2 regions of the Micromonospora sp. WMMD1274 genome follow, and region 2 is predicted to be linked to the other one. Evidence: riboswitches for the same ligand, from Rfam matches in the RefSeq annotation. Region 2 holds a riboswitch; the other holds the start of a gene.
The links. A riboswitch is a leader RNA that binds a small molecule or an ion and turns the genes downstream of it on or off. The one in region 2 is predicted to bind thiamine pyrophosphate.
Positions count from the first base shown of each region.

Region 1: linked by a shared signal. The riboswitch ahead of thiE (thiamine phosphate synthase) and the one ahead of ACN27D_RS05895 (ECF transporter S component) in region 2 are both predicted to bind thiamine pyrophosphate.

Region 1 covers NZ_JBMHMG010000001.1:2,160,312-2,170,358, reverse strand. Annotated here, with positions in the region: gene ACN27D_RS09815 (hypothetical protein) at 1-1,029, opposite strand, end outside; gene ACN27D_RS09810 (class I SAM-dependent methyltransferase) at 1,155-1,760, shown strand; gene ACN27D_RS09805 (ABC-F family ATP-binding cassette domain-containing protein) at 1,802-3,481, shown strand; gene ACN27D_RS09800 (nucleotidyltransferase family protein) at 3,478-4,293, shown strand; gene ACN27D_RS09795 (aldo/keto reductase) at 4,295-5,257, shown strand; gene ACN27D_RS09790 (DUF559 domain-containing protein) at 5,751-6,572, opposite strand; TPP riboswitch at 6,781-6,892, shown strand; gene thiE (thiamine phosphate synthase) at 6,890-7,513, shown strand; gene thiO (glycine oxidase ThiO) at 7,510-8,595, shown strand; gene thiS (sulfur carrier protein ThiS) at 8,586-8,786, shown strand; gene ACN27D_RS09770 (thiazole synthase) at 8,791-9,564, shown strand; gene ACN27D_RS09765 (thiamine phosphate synthase) at 9,636-10,047, shown strand, end outside.
Region 2 covers NZ_JBMHMG010000001.1:1,366,121-1,376,167, forward strand. Annotated here, with positions in the region: gene ACN27D_RS05875 (acyl-CoA dehydrogenase family protein) at 1-1,627, opposite strand, end outside; gene ACN27D_RS05880 (DUF6328 family protein) at 1,735-2,235, opposite strand; gene ACN27D_RS05885 (sugar isomerase domain-containing protein) at 2,327-3,076, opposite strand; gene ACN27D_RS05890 (alpha/beta fold hydrolase) at 3,073-3,909, opposite strand; TPP riboswitch at 3,986-4,092, shown strand; gene ACN27D_RS05895 (ECF transporter S component) at 4,168-4,758, shown strand; gene ACN27D_RS05900 (ABC transporter ATP-binding protein) at 4,868-6,373, shown strand; gene ACN27D_RS05905 (energy-coupling factor transporter transmembrane component T family protein) at 6,370-7,170, shown strand; gene ACN27D_RS05910 (MauE/DoxX family redox-associated membrane protein) at 7,249-7,848, shown strand; gene ACN27D_RS05915 (TlpA disulfide reductase family protein) at 7,894-8,442, shown strand; gene ACN27D_RS05920 (ABC transporter ATP-binding protein) at 8,544-10,047, shown strand, end outside.

The sequences.
Region 1 (10,047 bases), 790 kb from region 2:
GGCGACGTAGTGTCCGCGTACCTGCCAGGCGACCCGGGCGGCGGCCTTCTCCACCGACTCGGTGCCGTCGCCCGCCGCCATGCCGAGGAACCGTCCCTGGCGCGCGTCGAGCAGCGGCCGGATGCGGTCGCGTACCCGCTGGGCGGTGGCCACGTCGGTGAGGTTGAACAGACCGGCGGTGATCAGGTGGTCGCCGTCGGGGGAGCGGAGCGTGCCCCGCACGACCTGGTTGCAGCCGAGCCGGGTCAGCAGCTCGGCGATCTCGCCGGTGGCCGCGACCTGGCACTTCGTGCTGGCCTGGGTCTTGAGCACCCGGTAGGCCGGCTTCCCGTCGGTGATCACGAGGTCCTTGGCCGGGAAGACCTCCTTGGCGGTGAGCGCCGCCTGGTCGGTGTCCCGGGAGTCCAGGTCGGTAACGCCGGACGGGGTGCTCGACTCGGTCGGCTGCGGCGTCGCCTGGCCGGCCGGCGGTGTGGCGGTGCGTTCGTCGAGCAGGGCCGCGACGGCCAGGCCGGTGAGCGAGAGCAGGAGCAGTACGGCGGCGCCGCCGACGAGCGTCTGCCAGAACCGGCCGCCGCCGCGGCGCTCGGCGCGCCGGGTCCGGGGCAGCTCGGAGACGTCGGCGGCGCGGGCGGTCGGGCTGGCCGGGATCGGCACCGTCGGCCGGTTCGCCACCGCCGGTACGGGTGCCGGCGCGGGCGGCGCGGGCTGCGGCACGGGGGAGGGCTCCCGGGGTGGCGCGGGCCGCCCCGGTGTCGGCGCCGGGGCCGGGGGCGCGGGAACCGGGGCACGGGCGTCGTCGGCCACCGCCTGCTCGTCGGGTCCGGCCGGTGGCAGCGCCTGCTGCTCGGCCGGCGGCAGCGCCGGCTGGACGGTGGGCCGGGGCGGCCGGGGCAGCGACGGCGTGGGGAAGCGGGAGCGTGACGGACCCGCGGGCGGGGGCGTCGCGGCTGCGGGCCCGTTCGGGGCCGACCCGGGCTTCGGGTACTCCAGGAAGGCGTCCTCATCGGACTCGTACCGGTACACCATGTGGCATAGAGTAGGACTGATTGTCCCTTTCAGGGGTAATATCGGGAAAATCTGGCGGAGTGGCGTGCGACCCCGCCCGTGACACCGTCGCCGGAACCGCTCCGCCCCGGTGCGAGAATGCGGGCGTGACCGGCGACCACTACTTCACCGCTGAGCCCTCGACCCCGGCCCGCCCGCGCGAGGTCGAGTTCACAGTCGCCGGGCGCGACTACACGCTCGCCTCGGCCGGCGGCGTCTTCTCCGCCGACCGGCTCGACCCGGGCACCGCCGTGCTGCTGCGCAAGGCCGACCTGCCGGCCGCCGACGTCACCGGCGCGCTGCTCGACATCGGCTGCGGCTTCGGCCCGATCACCTGCGTCCTGGCCACCACCGCGCCGAAGGCGACCGTCTGGGCGGTGGACGTCAACGAGCGCGCCCGCGCCCTCACCACCGCCAACGCGGCCCGGGTCGGCGCCGCCGACCGGGTACGCGCCGTCGCGCCCGACGAGTTGCCCGACGACGTCACCTTCACCCAGATCTGGTCCAACCCGCCGATCCACATCGGTAAGGCGGAGCTGCACGGCCTGCTGCTGCGCTGGCTGCCCCGGCTCGCCCCGGACGGCGTGGCCTGGCTCGTCGTCGCCCGGCACCTCGGCGGCGACTCGCTGCACCGCTGGCTGGTCGAGCAGGGTTGGTCGGTCGCGCGGCACGCCAGCCAGAAGGGCTACCGGGTGCTGCGGGTCACCCGGTAATCCGGTGTCGTCCACCGCCCCGGCTCGGGCAGGATGCCCGCGTGGGATACGTGGACGTGGCAGGAGCCGGGCACATCCTCCCGGACGGGCGTGAGCTGTTCAGCGACGTCTCGTTCCGGGTCGGTGAGGGTGCCAAGGTGGCGCTGGTCGGCCCGAACGGCGCCGGCAAGACCACGCTGCTGCGGATGGTCGCCGGTGACCTGCCGGTCAAGACCGGCGCGATCGCCCGCTCCGGCGGGCTCGGCGTCATGCGGCAGTTCATCGGCATGATCGGCGACGAGTCCACGCTCGCCGACCTGGCCCTGTCGCTCGCGCCGCCGGCGCTGCGCGACGCCGGACGGCGGCTCGCCGAGACCGAGGCGGCCATGCGGGCGGCCGAGGTCCGCGGCAAGTACAGCTCCGCCGCCGCCAAGACCCAGCTCGCGTACGCCGAAGCGCTCGCCGCCTGGGGCGAGACCGGCGGGTACGACGCCGAGGTCCTCTTCGACACCGTCGCCACCATCGTGCTCGACCTGCCCTGGGACAGCGCCCGGGAACGGCCGGTACGCACGCTCTCCGGCGGCCAGCAGAAGCGCTTCGCGCTGGAGCTGCTGCTGCGCGGCCCGGACGAGGTGCTGCTGCTCGACGAGCCGGACAACTTCCTCGACGTACCCGGCAAACGCTGGCTGGAGGCGCGGCTGCGCGAGTCGGGCAAGTCCGTGCTCTACGTCTCGCACGACCGGGAACTGCTGGCGCAGACCGCCGACCGGGTCGTCGCGGTGGAGGGCGGCAGCGCCTGGGTGCACCCGGGCGGATTCGCGAGCTGGCACGACGCCCGGGTGGCCCGGCACGCCCGCCTCGACGAGCTGCGCAAACGCTGGGACGAGGAACACCAGAAGCTGCGCGAGCTGATGCTGATGTACAAGCAGAAGGCCGCGTACAACGACGGGATGGCCTCCCGCTACCAGGCCGCGCAGACCCGGTTGCGCAAGTTCGAGGAGGCCGGGCCGCCGCCCGTACCCCCGAAGGACCAGGACATCCGGATGCGCCTGACCGGCGGGCGGACCGGCAAACGCGCGGTGATCGCCGAGCAGCTGGAGCTGGACGGCCTGACGTACCCGTTCGACCTGGAACTCTGGTACGGCGACCGGGTCGCGGTGCTGGGCGCGAACGGCACCGGCAAGTCGCACTTCCTGCGCCTGCTGGCCCGGGGCGGCACCGACCCGGAGCCCGGCAACACCCCGGTCGACGGCGCCGCCGCGCTCGCGCCCGTCGCGCACGGCGGCATGGTCCGGCTCGGCGCCCGGGTCCGGCCCGGGCACTTCTCGCAGACCCACGACCGGCCCGAGCTGACGGCCAAGACGCTCGTCGAGGTGCTGTGGCGCGGCGACGACCACCGTGCCGGCATGGACCGGCACGCGGCCATGGCGGCGCTGTCCCGGTACGAGCTGGCCGGTCAGGGCGACCAGCGGTTCGGCACGCTCTCCGGCGGGCAGCAGGCCCGGTTCCTGGTGCTGCTGCTGGAGCTGTCCGGGGCGACGCTGCTGCTGCTCGACGAGCCCACCGACAACCTCGACCTGGCCTCGGCCGAGGCGCTGGAGGCCGGACTGACCGCGTTCGAGGGGACGGTGGTCGCTGTCACCCACGACCGGTGGTTCACCCGTACCTTCGACCGGTTCGTGCTGTTCCGCGGCGACGGCGACGTGGTCGAGACGCCGGAGCCGGTCTGGGACGTGGGGTGATCGACCAGGACGTGGTCGACCGGCTGTGCGCGGTCGACGGGGTGGTCGCGGTGGCGCTCGGCGGCAGCCGCGCCCGCGGCGATCACCGGCCCGACTCCGACTGGGACCTGGGCCTCTACTACCGGGGTACGCCCGACCTGGCCGGGCTGCGCGCGGTGGCCGCCTCCATCGCCGACGGGCCGGTGGACCTCACCGCCCCGGGCGGCTGGGGACCGTGGGTCGACGGGGGCGGCTGGCTGCGCGTCGGCGGGGTCGCCGTGGACTGGATCTACCGGGACCTGGACCGGGTGCACCGGGTCTGGGCGGACTGCCGGGCCGGCCGCTACACGGTCGAGGCGCAGGCCGGGCACCCGCTCGGCTTCTACTCCCACACGTACGCCGGGGAGGTGGCGCTCGGACGGGTGCTCGGCGACCCGACCGGCGAGCTGACCGCGCTGCGCGCCGAGACCGTCGACTACCCGCCCGCGCTCGGCGCCGCGCTGGTGGCCGGTGGCTGGGAGACCGGGCTGCTGCTCGACGGCGCGGCCAAGGGCGCGGCCGGGGGCGACGCCGGCTACGTGGCGGGCTGCCTGTTCCGGGTGGTCGGGGTGCTGGTCCACGCGCTGCACGGCCGGGCCGGACGGTGGCTGGTGAACGAGAAGGGCATGATCGCCTCCGCCGGGCGCCTGCCGGGTGCGCCGCCGGACTTCGCCGAGCGGGCGCAGGCGCTGCTGGGCGCGGTGGGGCGTACCCCCGAGGAGTTGGCGGCGACCATCGGTGACGCCCGGGTGCTGGCCGCCGCTCTCCGGGTGACACCCGGGGAGCGGGCATAGGGTGGATCTCGTGAGTGAGATGACCTATCGCCGGCTGGGCGACTCCGGGCTCGTGGTGTCAGTGGTCGGTATCGGCTGCAACAACTTCGGCCGTAAACTCGACCTCGACGGCACCCGCGCGGTGGTGGACGCAGCGCTCGACGCCGGGATCAACTTTTTCGACACCGCCGACATCTACGGCGAGCCGCAGGGCGCCTCCGAGGAACTGCTCGGCCAGGCGCTCAAGGGCCGCCGCGACGACGTGGTGGTGGCCACCAAGTTCGGCATGGACATGAACGGCGCGAACGGGCCCGACCACGGCGCCCGGGGCTCCCGCCGCTACATCGCCCGCGCCGTCGAGGCGTCGCTGCGCCGGCTCGGCACCGACCACATCGACCTGTACCAGATGCACGAGCCCGACCCGGGCACCCCGATCGACGAGACGCTCGCCGCGCTGGACGACCTGGTGACCGCCGGCAAGGTGCGCTACCTCGGCAACTCCAACTTCGCCGGGTGGCAGATCGCCGACGCCGACTGGACCGCGTCGTCGCAGGGGCGTACCCGGTTCATCTCCGCGCAGAACCACTACTCGCTGGTGGAACGCGGGGTGGAGGACGAGGTGATCCCGGCCTGCGAGCGGTTCGGCCTCGGCATGCTGCCGTTCTTCCCGCTCGCCAACGGGCTGCTCACCGGCAAGTACAAGCGGGGCGAGGCGCCCCCGGCGGGCAGCCGCCTGGCCGGTGGCGGCCGGTACGCCGAGCGGCTGGCCGCCGCGCGCTGGGACGTCATCGAGGCGATCGAGGCGTACGCGGCCGAGCGCGGGATCAGCATGCTCCAGGTGGCCATCGGTGGACTGGCGGCCCGTCCCGCGGTGACCTCGGTGATCGCCGGGGCGACCACTCCCGAGCAGGTGAAGGCCAACGCCGACGCCGGCACCTGGCAGCCCAGCGACGAGGACCTGGACGCCCTGGACGCCATCCTCTGACGTCCCCGCCGGTGCCGACGCGCCCTCCCGCGCGTCGGGCGTCCGCTCGCGCCTCGCAGGTGCGCCCGCTCGTCGGCGTGTGAGCGTCAGGGCTCGCCCCGCGCGGCGGGCGTGCGCCCACCGTGGCCCGCCCGCGCGGAGGCACCCATGGCGTTCCACTCAGAGGCAGCGCTCACGATGGCTGGAACGGTATGGGTGTCAAAAGGGCCTTGAGACACCTATGGCGTTCCACTCCTCGCCAGATTCAGCCGCGAGTGGAACGCCATAGGTGTCTGCGGCGGCCTCCTGACGCCCGTGGTGTCTCGGGCGACCCGGCTCGGCTCGGCTCGGTCCGGTTCGGCTCGGCTCGGCTCGGCTCGGCACCGGGTGGCGGTGGCCGGGCCGGGGGTGCGGCGGGGCGAGACTCGTGGCTGCGGGCTGCGGGCTGCGGGCTGCGGGCTGCGGGCTGCGGGCTGCGGGCTGCGGGCTGCGGGCTGCGGGCTGCGGGCACGGGTCAGTGGTGCGCCTCGGCGGCGCGACGTTCTGCCAGGGCCTGGCGTACCAGGGCCACTGTGGCGTCGGGACGGCGGAGCACGTCGTCGGCGGTGAACCGCAGCACGACCCACCCGGCGGCGCGGAGCGCGTTCAGGCGTGCCACGTCCCGCCGGAAGTGAGCCCGTTCGCGGTGGTGGTCGCCGTCGTACTCGACCGCGAGGCGCAGAGCGGGCCAGGCCAGGTCCACCCGGGCCACGAAGCGCCCGCCGGCGCGTACCTCGTGCTGGGCGGTGAGCGGGCCGAGGCCCGCGTCGAGCAGGAGCAGCCGCAGCCGCGTCTCCATCGGGGACTCGCTCAGCGGCTCGGCCAGCGCCAGCACCTCGCGCAGCAGTGGAGCGCCCGGCCAGCCCGGCCGGTCGGCGGCGTAGGCCCGCAGGACGGGCAGCTCCACGACCCGGCGGCGCAGCAGCGCGTCGACGGCGACCAGCGCCTCGGCGAGTGGGCCCTGCCGGCCCAGGTCGAACGCGGTACGCAGCGGGGTGGTGACCGGCAGCCAGCCGGCGAGGGTGCGGTCCCGATCGGGCAGCGGTGATCGGACCACCCGCATCCGTGGGTGCGGTCGCAGTCGCGCGGCCGCCGGCAGCAGCACCGTCACCGGTGCGTCGCGGGTGAGCACGTCCGCGCCGGACAACCAGGCGGCGCTGCGTCCCGCCAGCACGGCACCCGGCGGCAGGCGCAACGCCACCGCCTCGCACCACATCCGGTGGTCGTCGGCGCGGTGTCCGTCCCGGTGCACGTACACGTCCGGGAGCAGGCGGATCCACGTCGGCCCGCGCAGCATCGTTCAGGTGAGCAGCCCTTCGGAGACGGCACGGCCGCCCCGGAACGGCACTGTCGCCAGGCGGCGCGGGACACGGGCGGGAACGGACATCCCGGCAGCGTGTCGTGACGGGACGGTCACCCGCTGCCCCGATCCGGCGGACGGCTGGTTCCTGGGAAAAACCTCACCCGGGCTTCCGTCCGGGCGGGAGGCGTCGTACGGTAGGCCGCAAGTGACCCACGGGAGCCCGGTGCGGACCGGGCTGAGAGGGGGGCTGGGAGCCCCCGACCGTCGAACCTGATCCGGGTAATGCCGGCGCAGGGAGGAGCGTTGCCGTGCTGTCCCTGGGACGACTGCATCTCATCACCGACACCCGGCCGGGGCGTGACCCGCTCGCCGTGCTGCGTGCCGCGCTGCCCGTGGCGGGCGCCGAGCTCGTCGTGCAGGTGCGTGTGGAGGACGACGCCACCGACCGGGAGGCGTACGAGCTGGCGTGCCGCGTGACCGAGGCGTGCCGGCCGTACGGGGCACGGTGCCTGGTCAACGACCGGCTGCACGTGGCGCTCGCGGTGGACGCCGCCGGTGGGCACGTCGGCGCGGACGACCTGCCGGTGGCCGCCGCGCGCCGGGTGCTCGGCCCGGACGCCGTGCTCGGCGCGACCGCCCGCGAACCGGTGGGCGCCCGCGCGGCGGTGGACGCGGGCGCGAGCTACCTGGGCGTGGGCCCGTGCCACGCCACCACCACCAAGTCCGGCCTGCCGGACCCGATCGGCCCCGAGGGGATACGCGCGGTCGCCGAGGCGGTGAGCGTGCCGGTGATCGCGATCGGCGGGGTGACCGCCGCGACCGTGCCGGCGCTGCGGGCCGCCGGGGCGTACGGGGTGGCGGTGGTCGGGGCGCTCAGCCTGGCCGCCGATCCCGCGCACGCCACCGCCGAGCTGCTGCGGGCGCTGACGCGATGAGCCCGGCCGACGTGGCGGTGGTGGGCGCCGGGCCGGTGGGACTCGCGATCGCGTGGCGGTGCGCGCAGCGCGGACTGCGCGTGGTGGTGCACGACGACCGGCCCGGGTCGGGTGCGTCCTCGGTGGCCGCGGGGATGCTGTCGCCGGTCGCCGAGGCGTACTTCGGTGAGCACGAGCTGACCGGGCTGCTCGTCGAGTCGGCCGCCCGCTGGCCCGGCTTCGCCGCCGAACTGGCCGGGGCGAGCGGCGTCGACGTCGGCCACCGCACCGAGGGCACGCTCGTCGTCGGGCTCACCGCCGACGACCTGGCCGAGGCGGGTCGGCTGTGGTCGTACCAACGGGGGTTGGGACTGCCGATCACGCCGCTGCGCCCCTCGGAGCTGCGCGACCGCGAACCGGCGCTGGCGCCGCGCGTGCGCGGCGGCGCGGTGGCTCCCGGCGACCACCAGGTCGACCCGCGGCGGCTGGTCGCCGTGTTGCGCACGGCCGCCGAGCGCGCCGGCGTGGAGCTGCGCCCGGCGCGCGTCGGCGCGCTGTCCGAGGTGGACGCGCGGGTCACAGTGGTCGCGGCCGGCTGCGGCGCGGCGGCGCTGACCGGCCTGCCGGTCCGGCCGGTGAAGGGCCAGGTGCTGCGGCTGCGCGCGCCCGGTGGCGGTCCGCCGGGCTTCCGGCACGTGATCCGGGGGTACGCGGACAGCGAGTCGGTCTACCTGGTGCCCCGGGACAGCGGCGAGGTCGTGGTCGGGGCGACGGTCGAGGAGCGCGCGGACACCGAGGTCACCGCCGGTGGCGTGCTGACACTGCTGCGCGCCGCCGCCGAGCTGGTGCCGGAACTGGTCGAGTACGAGCTGGTGGAGGCCGTGGCCGGGTTGCGCCCCGGTACGCCGGACAACGCGCCGATCATCGGGCCGCTGCCCGGGCAGCCGGGCGTGCTCGCCGCGACCGGGCACCACCGGCACGGCATCGTGCTCACCCCGGTCACCGCCGACCTGGTCACCGAGCTGATCGTCACCGGCGAGCCGGATCCCGCACTCGTCCCCTTCACCCCGGACCGCTTCGGGAAGGAGCGCACGTGGAACTGATCGTCAACGGCACCGGCCGGACGCTGCCCGAGGGCGTCACAGTCGCCGAGGTGGTCCGCACCGTCACCGACCGGGAGCGCGGGCTCGCGGTCGCGGTGAACGGCGAGGTGGTGCCGCGCGGCGGCTGGTCGGCGAGCGTGCTGCGCGACGGCGACCGCGTCGAGGTGCTCAGCGCAACCCAGGGCGGGTGAGCGGATGTCCACGTTGGAGATCGGCGGGGTCACGTTCGGCTCCCGGCTCGTCCTCGGCACCGGCGGCGCGGCCAACCTGCACGTGCTGGAGCAGGCGATCCGCGCCTCCGGCACCGAGTTGGTGACGCTGGCGCTGCGCCGGATGGACACCACGCCCGGCGGGTCGGGCGGCCTGCTCGACCTGGTGGAGCGGTGCGGCGTACGGCTGCTGCCGAACACGGCCGGCTGCCGCACCGCTGTCGAGGCGGTGAAGACGGCGCACCTGGCCCGGGAGGCGTTCGACACCGACTGGGTGAAGCTGGAGGTGATCGGCGACGAGCGCACGCTCCTGCCCGACGGGGTGGAGCTGCTGCGCGCCGCCGAGGAGCTGGTGGCGGACGGGTTCACGGTGCTGCCGTACACGTCGGACGATCCGGTGCTGGCCCGGCGGCTGGCCGACGTGGGTTGCGCGGCGGTGATGCCGGCCGGGTCGCCGATCGGCTCCGGGCTGGGCATCGGCAACCCGCACCACATCCGGCTGATCCGGCAGGCCGTCGACGTGCCGGTGGTGCTCGACGCGGGCATCGGCACCGCCTCCGACGCCGCGCTCGCGATGGAGCTGGGCTGCGATGCGGTGCTGCTGGCGAGCGCCGTGACCCGGGCCGCCGACCCGGTGGCGATGGCCACCGCGATGCGGTACGCGGTCGAGGCGGGCCGGCTGGCGTACGGCGCGGGCCGCATCGCCCGCCGCTTCCACGCCCTGGCGTCCACCCCGGACGACGGTCGGCCCGACCTGTGACCGCTTCACGCGTCACCGTTCTCGGCGATCTTGGTACGCGCGCGCCCCTGGACGGGCGGCCGGGTACCAAGATCTCCGCCGGGCCGACCGGAATCGTGCTGCTGACCGATCGGCGGGTGGCTCGGGGGGCGCTCGTCGACGTGGTGGCGGGTGCCGTCGGCGGGGGAGTGCGGTGGGTGGTGCTGCGGGAGAAGGACCTGCCCCGCGCCGACCGCCTCGCGCTCGCCGCCGACCTGCGCGCGATCCTCGCCGAGGCAGGCGGCACGCTCGTCGTCGCCGGACCCGATCCGCTCGACGGGGACGCGGTGCACCTGCCCGCCGCCGGCCCGTACCCGCCGCCCGCCGTCGGACTGGTCGGCCGTTCCTGCCACGACACCGCCGAGCTGGCCCGGCTCACCACCGAGCACTACGCGACGCTGTCCCCGGTCTACGAGACGAGGACGAAGCCCGGCTACGGACCGGCGCTGCGGCCGGCCGGACTCG
Region 2 (10,047 bases):
TGCGTTCCATCTTCCCCTGCCACCGGGACATCGCGTAGAACGTCGACCGGGCCAGCTTGCGGGAGGTCCGCTCGACGTGGCGCAGGTGCCCGGCCAGCGGTCCGAACTCCTGGTACGCCCCGGGCGTCTGCCCCTTGCCGACGGCGAGCGTGGGCAGCCATTTCGCGTAGAAGGCACCGGCCCGCGCGCCCGCCCTGGCCTTGCGGCCCAGCCCGGCGTCGGGGTCGATGATGTCGCCCGCCACGGACAGGTGTGCGTCGACCGCCTCGCGGGCGATCAGCAGGTGCATGATCTCGGTGGAGCCCTCGAAGATCCGGTTGATCCGCAGGTCGCGCAGGAGCTGCTCGACGGCGGCCGGCCGTTCCCCCCGGGCGGCCAGCGAGTCGGCCGTCTCGTAGCCACGGCCACCGCGGATCTGGATCAGCTCGTCGGCGATCCGCCAGGCCATCTCGCTGGCGTACAGCTTGACCAGTGCCGCCTCGATCCGGATGTCGTTGCGGTCGTCGTCGGCGAGCATGCAGGACAGGTCGAGCATCGACTCCATGCCGTACGTGGTGGCGGCGATGAAGGACAGCTTCTTCGCCACCGCCTCGTGCTCGCCCACCGGGCGGCCCCACTGGACCCGGTCCGCCGCCCATTCCCGGGCCACGTTCAGCGCCCACTTGCCGGCGCCGACGCACATGGCCGGCAGCGAGAGCCGGCCGGTGTTCAACGTGGTCAGCGCGATCTTCAGGCCCTTGCCCTCGCCGCCGATCACGTTCTCCTTCGGCACGAACACGTCGTGGAACCGGGTGAGGCTGTTCTCCAGGCCGCGCAGCCCGACGAAGGAGTTGCGCCGCTCGACGGTGATGCCGTCGCTGTCGCCCTCCACCACGAACGCGGTGATGCCGCCGCGGCGCCCCGCACCGGCCGGCACCCGGGCCATCACCACCAGCAGCGTGGCGAGCGTGCCGTTGGTGGCCCAGAGCTTCACCCCGTTGAGCCGGTAGCCGGTGCCGTCCGCCGTCGGCTCGGCGGTGGTGGCGAGCCGGGCCGGGTCGGAGCCGACGTCCGGCTCGGTGAGCAGGAACGCGGAGACCTCACCGGCGGCGAGCCGGGGCAGGAACCGTTCCTTCTGCTCGGGCGTGCCGAACATCTTCAGCGGCTGCGGCACGCCGATCGACTGGTGCGCGGAGAGCAGCGCGCTGACCGCCGGGTTCACCGAGCCGACGAGCATCAGCGCCCGGCAGTAGTGCAGGTTGCTCAGCCCGAGCCCGCCGTACCTCCGGTCGATCTTCATGCCGAACGTGCCGAGCCCGGCCAGGCCGTGGAACACCTCGTCGGGGATGCGCGCGTCCCGCTCGATCGCCTCGCCGTCCACGTCGGACGCCAGGTACGCGCGCAGCGCGCCGAGGAACTCGTCCGCGCGGGCCACCTCGGCCGGGTCGGGGCGGGGCCACGGGTCGATCAGGTCGAGCCGGAACCGGCCGAGGAACAACTCCTTGCCGAAGCTGGGCCGGTCCCAGGCCGACTCGCGGGCCGCCTCGGCGACCTGGCGGGCCTCCTTCTCGGAGACCTGGCCCGCCTCGGTGGGCAGCGGTCCCGCGCCGTCGGGTGACTCGGGCCGGCTGTTCTGTGTCGTGGTCACGGCTGCCTCCTCGCGGTCCGGCTGCGTCGACGCGTGCGACGAAAACGACGCTACCCCCGGGTGTTACCCAGGGGTAGCGCCGCGTGCACGCCCGATTTGGCGAACCGTCAGTCGGTGAGCGACTGAGGGTTGTCGTCCTCGTCGTCGATGTCGTCGTCACCCCAGTTGCGCCGGCTGAACGGCAGGATCGCCCAGAAGATCAGGAACCACAGGCCGGTGAGCGCGCTGAGCAGGAACGCGATCGGCCGGTCCAGCACGAAGTCGGTGACCAGCAGGACCGAGCTGACCATCGCGATCAGCATGAAGAACAGGCCGCCGGTGGCCATCCGGTGGGCGAACCGGACCAGCTCCGGCTTGCGGCCCTGCCGGAACAACGCCCGGTGGAACGCGACCGGAGAGATGATCATCGCGGCGGACGCGGCGGCGGTCAGCAGCGCCAGGATGTAGACGTCGCGCTGGAACTCCGTGGTCCGGCCGAACCCGTTGCTGAACGGCAGCGTCAGCAGGAAGGCGAAGAGGATCTGCACGCCGGTCTGCGCGACCCGCAGCTCCTGCAACAGATCGGCGAAGTTGCGCTGCCAGCGCTGCTTCTCGGATTCCTTGGACACTCGCGGACCTCCCCGGGAGACGGCACGGCCGGCGGGTGAACGCCCACCGGCAGGACCGCCTGTGCCCCGTACGGCTGATCACGAAACCGGTTCAGGATCCCCGGCGGATGCGGCCCGCGTACCGTGCCTCCAGCTCGGCGTTGTGCTCGTCGCCGCCGGTGATGTTCGCGGACAGGTAGACCGGCGGGCGCTGCCCCGCCGCGACCAGCCGGGCCACCACCTCAACGACGATCTGCTGGGCGAGCAGCGCCGCCGTGATCGAGGAGACCGCGCCGACCGCGCCGCCGCCGGGCAGCGGCAGCGTGGCGTCGCCGTACGGGGCGCCGTTGTCCAGCACCACGTCGGCGAAGTCGGCGAGCTTGCGGCCGGACGGGTGCCGCGACGTCATCCGGGCCGAGTGCTGCGCCGACGTGATCGCCACCAGGCCGTGCCCGCGTTCCTTCACGACGGACGCGAACTCGACCATCGCCCCGTTCACGCCCGAGTTCGAGGCCAGCACGAACACGTCCTGCGGCCGGATCGGCGCCAGCTCGTAGAGGCGGTGCGCCACCGCCGGGTCGCGTTCCAGCTTCGGGCCCAGCACGTCGGCCGGGTCGCCGCCGACCAGCACCAGGTCACGCAGCGCGATCCGGTTGGTGGGCACCAGCCCGCCGGCCCGCCCGGCGATCTCCATGGCCAGCGCCTCGGAGTGCCCGGTGCCGAACGCGTGCACCACGCCGTCGGCCTGCAGCGCCGCCGCGATCAGGTCGGCCGCGTCGGCCACGTTCTGTCGCTGCTCGGCCGCGACCCGGCCGATCGTCTCGGTCACCACCGCCAGGTACGCGTCGGCGCTCACCGTCATGCTTCCTCCGTTCCTGCGCACCGGGCGAGGATCGCCTCGGCCAGCGGGCCGGGCGCCTCGTCCGGGATCCAGTGACTGACCCCGGGCAGCACCACGAACCGGTAGTCACCCGTGACGTGCGCGGCGCACGCCTGCGCGGCCGTCCGGCCGATCGCCACGTCCTTGTCGCTCCAGACGAACGTGGTGGGCACCCCGACCGGGGCGACCGCCTTCATGTCCGTCCCGGTCATCGCGCGGTACCAGTTCAGCGCCGCCGTCAACGCCCCCGGCTCGCGCATCGGCTCGGCGTACCGGGCCACCTCGCCGGCGCCGCCCACCCCGCTCAGCAGCTTGCGCAGCGTGGCGCCGTTCCACGCCAGCAGCACCTTCTCCGCCGTACCGGGCTTGCGGAACAACGCGATGTAGGCGGACTTGACCTTCTGCCGGGGGTCGGTGGCGAGCGCGTGGCCCATGGCGGCCGGGTGCGGCACCGACACCGCGGTCAACGTCCGGACCCGCTCCGGGTGCGCCGCCGCCAGGCCCCACGCCACGATCGCGCCCCAGTCGTGGCCCACCACGTGCGCGCGGGTCACCCCGAGCGCGTCCAGCACCGCCGCCGCGTCGGCCACCAGCTCCGGAATCCGGTACGCCCCGACGTCCGCCGGACGCGCGCCGGGCGAGTAGCCGCGCTGGTCGAGCGCGTACGTGCGCAGCCCGGCGGCGTGCAGGGCGGGCGTCACCGCGTCCCACTCGCCGGAGTGCTGCGGGAAGCCGTGCAGCAGCAGGACGGGATCACCGCCCTCGGGGCCGCCGGCGCGTACCTCGAACGTCAGTCCCCGCGCATCCACCAGCATGATCGCCACCATACCGACACTCGCCCTGCTGGGCCGGGGGCCGTCGTCGGTGCTAGCGTCTGCGACGAGACAACTTCACATCCGACAGGGGAGCGCACAGCGCTGAGAGTGCGGGCCGGTGCCCGCAGACCCTCGAACCTGATCTGGGTAATGCCAGCGCAGGGAGTTCGGTCGACCTCCAGCCGCGTCGCCGTCCGGTGACCACCGGGCGCGGCGTGCGTCTTCTCCTGGTTCACCTCGACGAACTGGGAGCCAACCATGAACCGTACCGACAGCAACCGCTGGCGTACCGTCGACATCGTCGTCGCCTCGGTCATCGCCGTAGCCTTCGGCGTCGTGTTCCAGCTCTGGAACATCCTCTGGAAGGGCAGCGACGGGCCGTTCGCCTTCTTCGCCCCGCTGCAGTCGGTGATGTACGGCGTCTGGCTCATCCCGGCCGTGCTGAGCGCGCTGATCGTCCGCAAGCCGGGTGCGGCGCTGCTCACCGAGACCGTCGCCTCGACCGTCTCGGTGCTGCTCGGCTCCCCGTACGGCGCGATGGCGATCCTCCAGGGCGCGGTGCAGGGCCTGGGCGTCGAGGCGGTCTTCGCGGCCACCCGGTACCGCCTCTACCGGCCGCTCACGGCGGCGCTCGCCGGCGCGTGCGGCGGCCTCTTCGCCACGCTGTTCGACGCCCTGTACTGGTACCCGGGCACGAGCTGGACGACCTTCCGGCTGCCCTACATCGCCTTCGGTGTGCTCAGTTGCCTGCTGGTGGCCGGCCTGGGCGCGGTGGCCCTCACCCGCGCGCTGGCGAACACCGGCGTCCTGGACCGCTTCCCCGCCGGCCGCGACCGAGCCTTGATCTGAGGCCTCACCCCCGCCCGGTGATCAAGGAGTTTGCGTCCGCCGGGCACGATTCTCCGGACGCGAACTCCTTGATCACGCAGGCTGGGCCGGGAGAGGGGGTGGGTGGGCGGTGAGCGCTGTGGTGCTGCGGGGGTTCGGGTGGCGGCACGGGGGGCGCCGGCGCTGGGCTCTGCGTGGAGTGGATCTGCGGGTGGAGAGCGGGGAGCGGGTGCTGCTGCTCGGGCCCTCCGGGGCCGGCAAGAGCACGCTGCTGGCCGCGCTCGCCGGGCTGTTGCCGGAGGACTCCGGCGAGCAGGAGGGCACCGTCGAGATCGACGGGCTGGACCCGCGCAAGGCCCGCGAGCGCGTCGGCATCGTCTTCCAGGATCCGGAGACCCAGCTCGTGATGGCCCGCTCCGGCGACGACGTGGCGTTCGGGTTGGAGAACCGTGGCGTACCCGCCGGGGAGATCTGGCCCCGCGTCGACGAGGCGCTGCACCGGGTCGGCTTCCCGTACGACCGGGACCGCCCGACCGCCGCGCTCAGCGGCGGCGAGCAGCAGCGGCTGGCCCTGGCCGGCACGCTCGCGCTACGGCCGGGGCTGCTGCTGCTCGACGAGCCCACCGCCAACCTCGACCCGGCCGGTGCCACCCTGATCCGCCGCGCCGTCGCGAACGCGCTCGACCTGGACACCACGATGATCCTGGTCGAGCACCGGGTCACCGAGGCGCTGCCGCTGGTCGACCGCGTCGTGGTGCTGGAACCCGGCGGCGGGGTACGCGCCGACGGGCCACCCGAGACGGTCTTCGCCGCCCACGGCGACGCGCTGGCCGCCGCCGGGGTCTGGGTGCCGGGCCGTACCGTGCCGCACCGGCACGCCACCGCGCCGCCCGGCGACGTGCTGCTCACCGCCGACCGGCTCGGCCTCCCACCCCGGCTCGACCCCACCGACCTTCGGGTACGCGCCGGCGAGGCGCTCGCCGTCCTCGGACCCAACGGGGCCGGCAAGTCCACACTGGCGCTGCTCCTGGGCGGTCTGCTGCGCCCCGGAACGGGCACCGTCACCGCGTCCGCCGAACTGGCCGGGCGGGACGCGCGTACTCCCCCGCACCGCTGGCGGGCACCGGCGCTGGTACGCCGGATCGGGTCGGTGTTCCAGGATCCGGAGCACCAGTTCGTCACCGCCACGGTGCGCGACGAGCTGGCGCTCGGCCCGCGCCGTACCGGTCAGCCCGAGACGGCGGTGACCGCCACCGTGGACGGGTTGCTGCACCGGCTGCGCCTGGACCGGCTGGCCGGCGCCAACCCGTACACCCTCTCGGGTGGGGAGGCGCGGCGGCTGAGCGTGGCGACGGCCCTGGCCACCGCGCCCCGCCTGCTGATCTGCGACGAGCCCACGTTCGGCCAGGACCGGCGGACCTGGCTGGAGCTGGTCGACCTGCTCGCCGAGCTGCGCGACGCCGGGCACGGCGTGGTCGCGGTGACCCACGACGAGGACTTCGTCGCTGCGCTGGCCGACCGGACGCTCACCCTGCGCCGGTCACCGCCGGACGCGGAGCACTCCCCCGGCGGTCGGCCCCCGGCCGGCGCCGAGCGCTCGGGCGACGACGGTCCGGCTGCCGGGCGTGCGCCGTGATCGGCCTCGAACCGGTCGCCGCACCCGGCGCTCCGCTGGCCCGGCGCAACCCGGTGGCGAAGCTGGCCGCCGCGCTGGTCTTCACCCTGATCCTGGTGGCGACGCTCGACCCGGTGGCCCCGGCCGTCGCCATCGCCGTCGAACTCGCGGTGCTGCCGCTGTTCGGTGTCCGCTACCGGGTGCTGGCCCGCCGGGCGTGGCCCCTGCTCGCCGGTGCCGTCGGCATCCTGGTCACGCTGGTGCTCTTCGCGGCCGACCGTTCCGGTCCGGTACTGGTCGAGGCCGGGCCGGTCCTGGTCACCCAGGGCGTGCTGATGACCGCGCTCGGGCTGGTGCTGCGCATGTTCGCGGTGGCGCTGCCCGGCATCGTCGTGTTCGCCACCACCGACCCGACCGACCTGGCCGACGCGCTGATCCAGAACGCGAAGGCGCCCGCCCGGTTCGCCATCGGGGCGCTCGCCGCGTTCCGGATGGTGCCGCTGCTGGAACAGGAGTGGCGGATGATCAGCATGGCCCGCCGGGCCCGCGGCGTGGACGCCGGCCGCAACCCGGTGGCGAAGCTGCGGCTGTTCGCGTCCACCGCGTTCACGCTGCTCGTGGGCGCGATCCGGCGGGGTACGCGGCTGGCCGTGGCGATGGACGCCCGGGGCTTCGACGCGGGTACGCCGCGCTCGGTCGCCCGCCGTCAGCGCTTCGTCCTCGCCGACACGCTGTTGATCGTCGGGGCGGCGCTGATCGCCGGCGCGGCGCTGACGCTCAGCGTGCTGCTCGGCAGCTTCCGCCCCCTGATCGGCTGACCCCTCCCACCCACCCCGCCGATCAGGACATCGACGATCTCCTTTCGTGACAGTGGTCGATATTGTTAGCCTGACCCGGTGCTTGATCACCTGGACGTCGCGCTGCGTTGCCTGATCGGCGTGGTCTTCCTGGCCGCGACAGCCGGCAAGGTCCGCAGCCGCGCGTCCTGGCAGGAGTTCGTCGCCTCGCTCGCCGCCATGCGGGTGGTGCCGGCGCGGCTCGTCCCCGCCGCCGCCGGTGTGGTCGGCCTGGCCGAAGCCGCCGTCCCGGTCCTGCTGCTGGTGCCGCCGACCCGTCGACTCGGCCACGTGCTCGCGGCCCTGCTCCTGGTCGCCTTCAGCATCGGGATCGCCGTCACGCTGGGCCGCCGGCAACGGGTGGCCTGCCGCTGCTTCGGCGCGACAGGCGCACCGCTCGGCCGGCGACACCTGCTCCGCAACGGCCTGCTGACCACTGCCGCGCTGGTGGGAGTGGCAGCCGCGGGCGCCACCGGCGACGTGCCCCTCGCGGGCGTCGCCGTGGCCGCTGTGGCCGGTGCGGTGGGCGGGCTGCTCTTCGTGTGGTTCGACGACATCACCGACCTCTTCGTCGCCCAGCCGCGCGGCCCGGTCCCCGGATCCCCGCCGGTCGGCGCGGCGTGCCCGACGGCGACCACAGAAGTGCCGGTGGACCAGTGACCCCGAGGTAGTCGAGCACCCCGACAAGCACGAAGGAGCAACCCCATGGCGTATCTCGCCGCTGCCGTCATCGTCGTCGGCATCATCGGCCTGCTGAATCTGATCCTCACCTTCGGGGTGATCAGGCGGCTCCGCGAGCACACCGTACGGCTCACCGCTGTCGAGGCCGGGCACGGCCACAGCGACCAGATCATGCTCGGGGCCGGGAGCACCGTCGCGCCGTTCCAGGCGGTCACCGAGGACGGCGTGACCGTCACGCGGGACGGGCTGACCGGGCGCACCCTCGTCGCGTTCTTCTCCCCGGACTGCACCCCCTGCCGGGAGCGCATGCCGCAGTTCATCCGGTACGCCGCCGAGCACCCCGGCGGCCGGGACCACGTCGTCGGGGTCGTGGTGAGCGACCGGGACGCCGCCGGCGAGTACGTCGCCGCGCTGACCCCGGTGGCACGGGTGGTCGTCGAGTCCGACGGAGGGCCGCTCTGCACCGCCTTCGGGGTGCAGGGCTTCCCGGCGATCGGCCTGATCGACGAATCCGGCGTCGTCGTCGCCAGCGGCTCCCTGATCGAAGACCTCTCGGCCCCCGTGGCCGGATGAGTCCGCCGGGCGACGCCGGCACCCCCGGCCCGTCGGCCCGACCGCCCGGGGAGCCGCCGGGCGGAGCACCTCGCGAGACCGGCCGCCGACGGTGGCCGCTGGTGGCCGCTGCCGCCCTGGGTGCCCGCCTGGTCCGACGCGGGGCGCTCCTGACCACGACCGCCTACGGCCTGGTCACGCTGGCGAGCGGGGTACTGCCGATCGTCACCGCCTGGCTGCTCAAGGTCGTCCTGGACGCGGTCGGCAGCGGCGCGCCCTGGGGCACGGTGCTCGGCGCCGGGGCCGGGCTGGCCGTCGCCGGGCTCGGCACCGCCCTGCTGCCGCAGCTCGGCGCGTATCTGACCGGCGAGATCGGACGGAACGTCGCCCTCGTCGCCGACGACGAGCTCTACCGTTCGGTGGGACGCCAGGTCGGGTTGGCGCGGCTGGAGGACCCGGTCTTCCTGGACCGGCTGCGGTTGGCCCAGGACGCCGCGGCCATGCCGGTCCAACTGGTGGAGGCGGCCTTCGGCCTGGTGCGCGGGGTGCTGCTGGTCGGCGGCTTCGTCGGATCGCTCGCCCTGCTCAGTCCGGCCCTCACCGGCCTGGTCCTGCTGGCCGCCGCACCCGTGTTCCTGGCCGAGTTGGCCCTCGCCCGACGGCGTGCCCGGGTGCAGTGGCAGGTCGGCCCGTGGGAACGCACCGAGATCGTCTACCGGGATCTGCTCCAGGACGTGCAGGCGGCGAAGGAGATCCGGCTGTTCGGGCTGGAGGACTTCCTGCGCGGACGGATGCTGCGGGAGCGACGCCGGGCCAACCAGGCGCTGCGCCGGGTCGACCGGCGGGAGCTGCTCGTCCAGGGCGGGCTGGGGATGCTCGCGGCGGTGGTCGGCGGGGCCGGGCTGCTCTGGGCGGTCCGGGCGGCGTACGCGGGCGAGCTGACCGTCGGCGACGTCTCGATCGTGATCGCCGCGCTCGCGGGCGTGCAGACCGGGCTCAACGCGCTGGTGCGTGCCGTCGCCGGCGGGCACGAGCAACTGCTGCTCTTCGACCACTTCGCGGTGATCGCCGGCGGTCCGGTGGATCTGCCGCTCGCCGTCGATCCGGCGCCGGTGCGGCCACTGCGCCGGGGCATCGAGCTGCGGGACGTCTGGTTCCGCTACAGCGACGAGCTGCCCTGGGTGCTGCGCGGCGTCGACCTGCACCTGCCGGCGGGTCAGGCGGTGGGACTGGTCGGGCTCAACGGTGCGGGCAAGAGCACGATCGTCAAGCTGCTCTGCCGCTTCTACGACCCGAGCCGGGGGGCGATCCTCTGGGACGGCGTCGACCTGCGCGACCTCGACGTGGCAGAGCTCCGCCGCCGGATCGGTGCGGTCTTCCAGGACTACATGGCCTACGACCTGAGCGCGGCGGAGAACATCGGGGTCGGCAACCTTCCGGTGTCCGACGACCGGGACCGGCTGGTCCGGGCGGCCCGGAAGGCCGGGGTGCATCCGGTGATCGAGGCGTTGCCGCACGGCTACGACACGCTGCTCACCCGGATCTTCTTCGGTGAGTCGGACCAGGGTGACCTGCAGACCGGGGTGCGCCTCTCCGGCGGGCAGTGGCAGCGGATCGCCCTGGCCC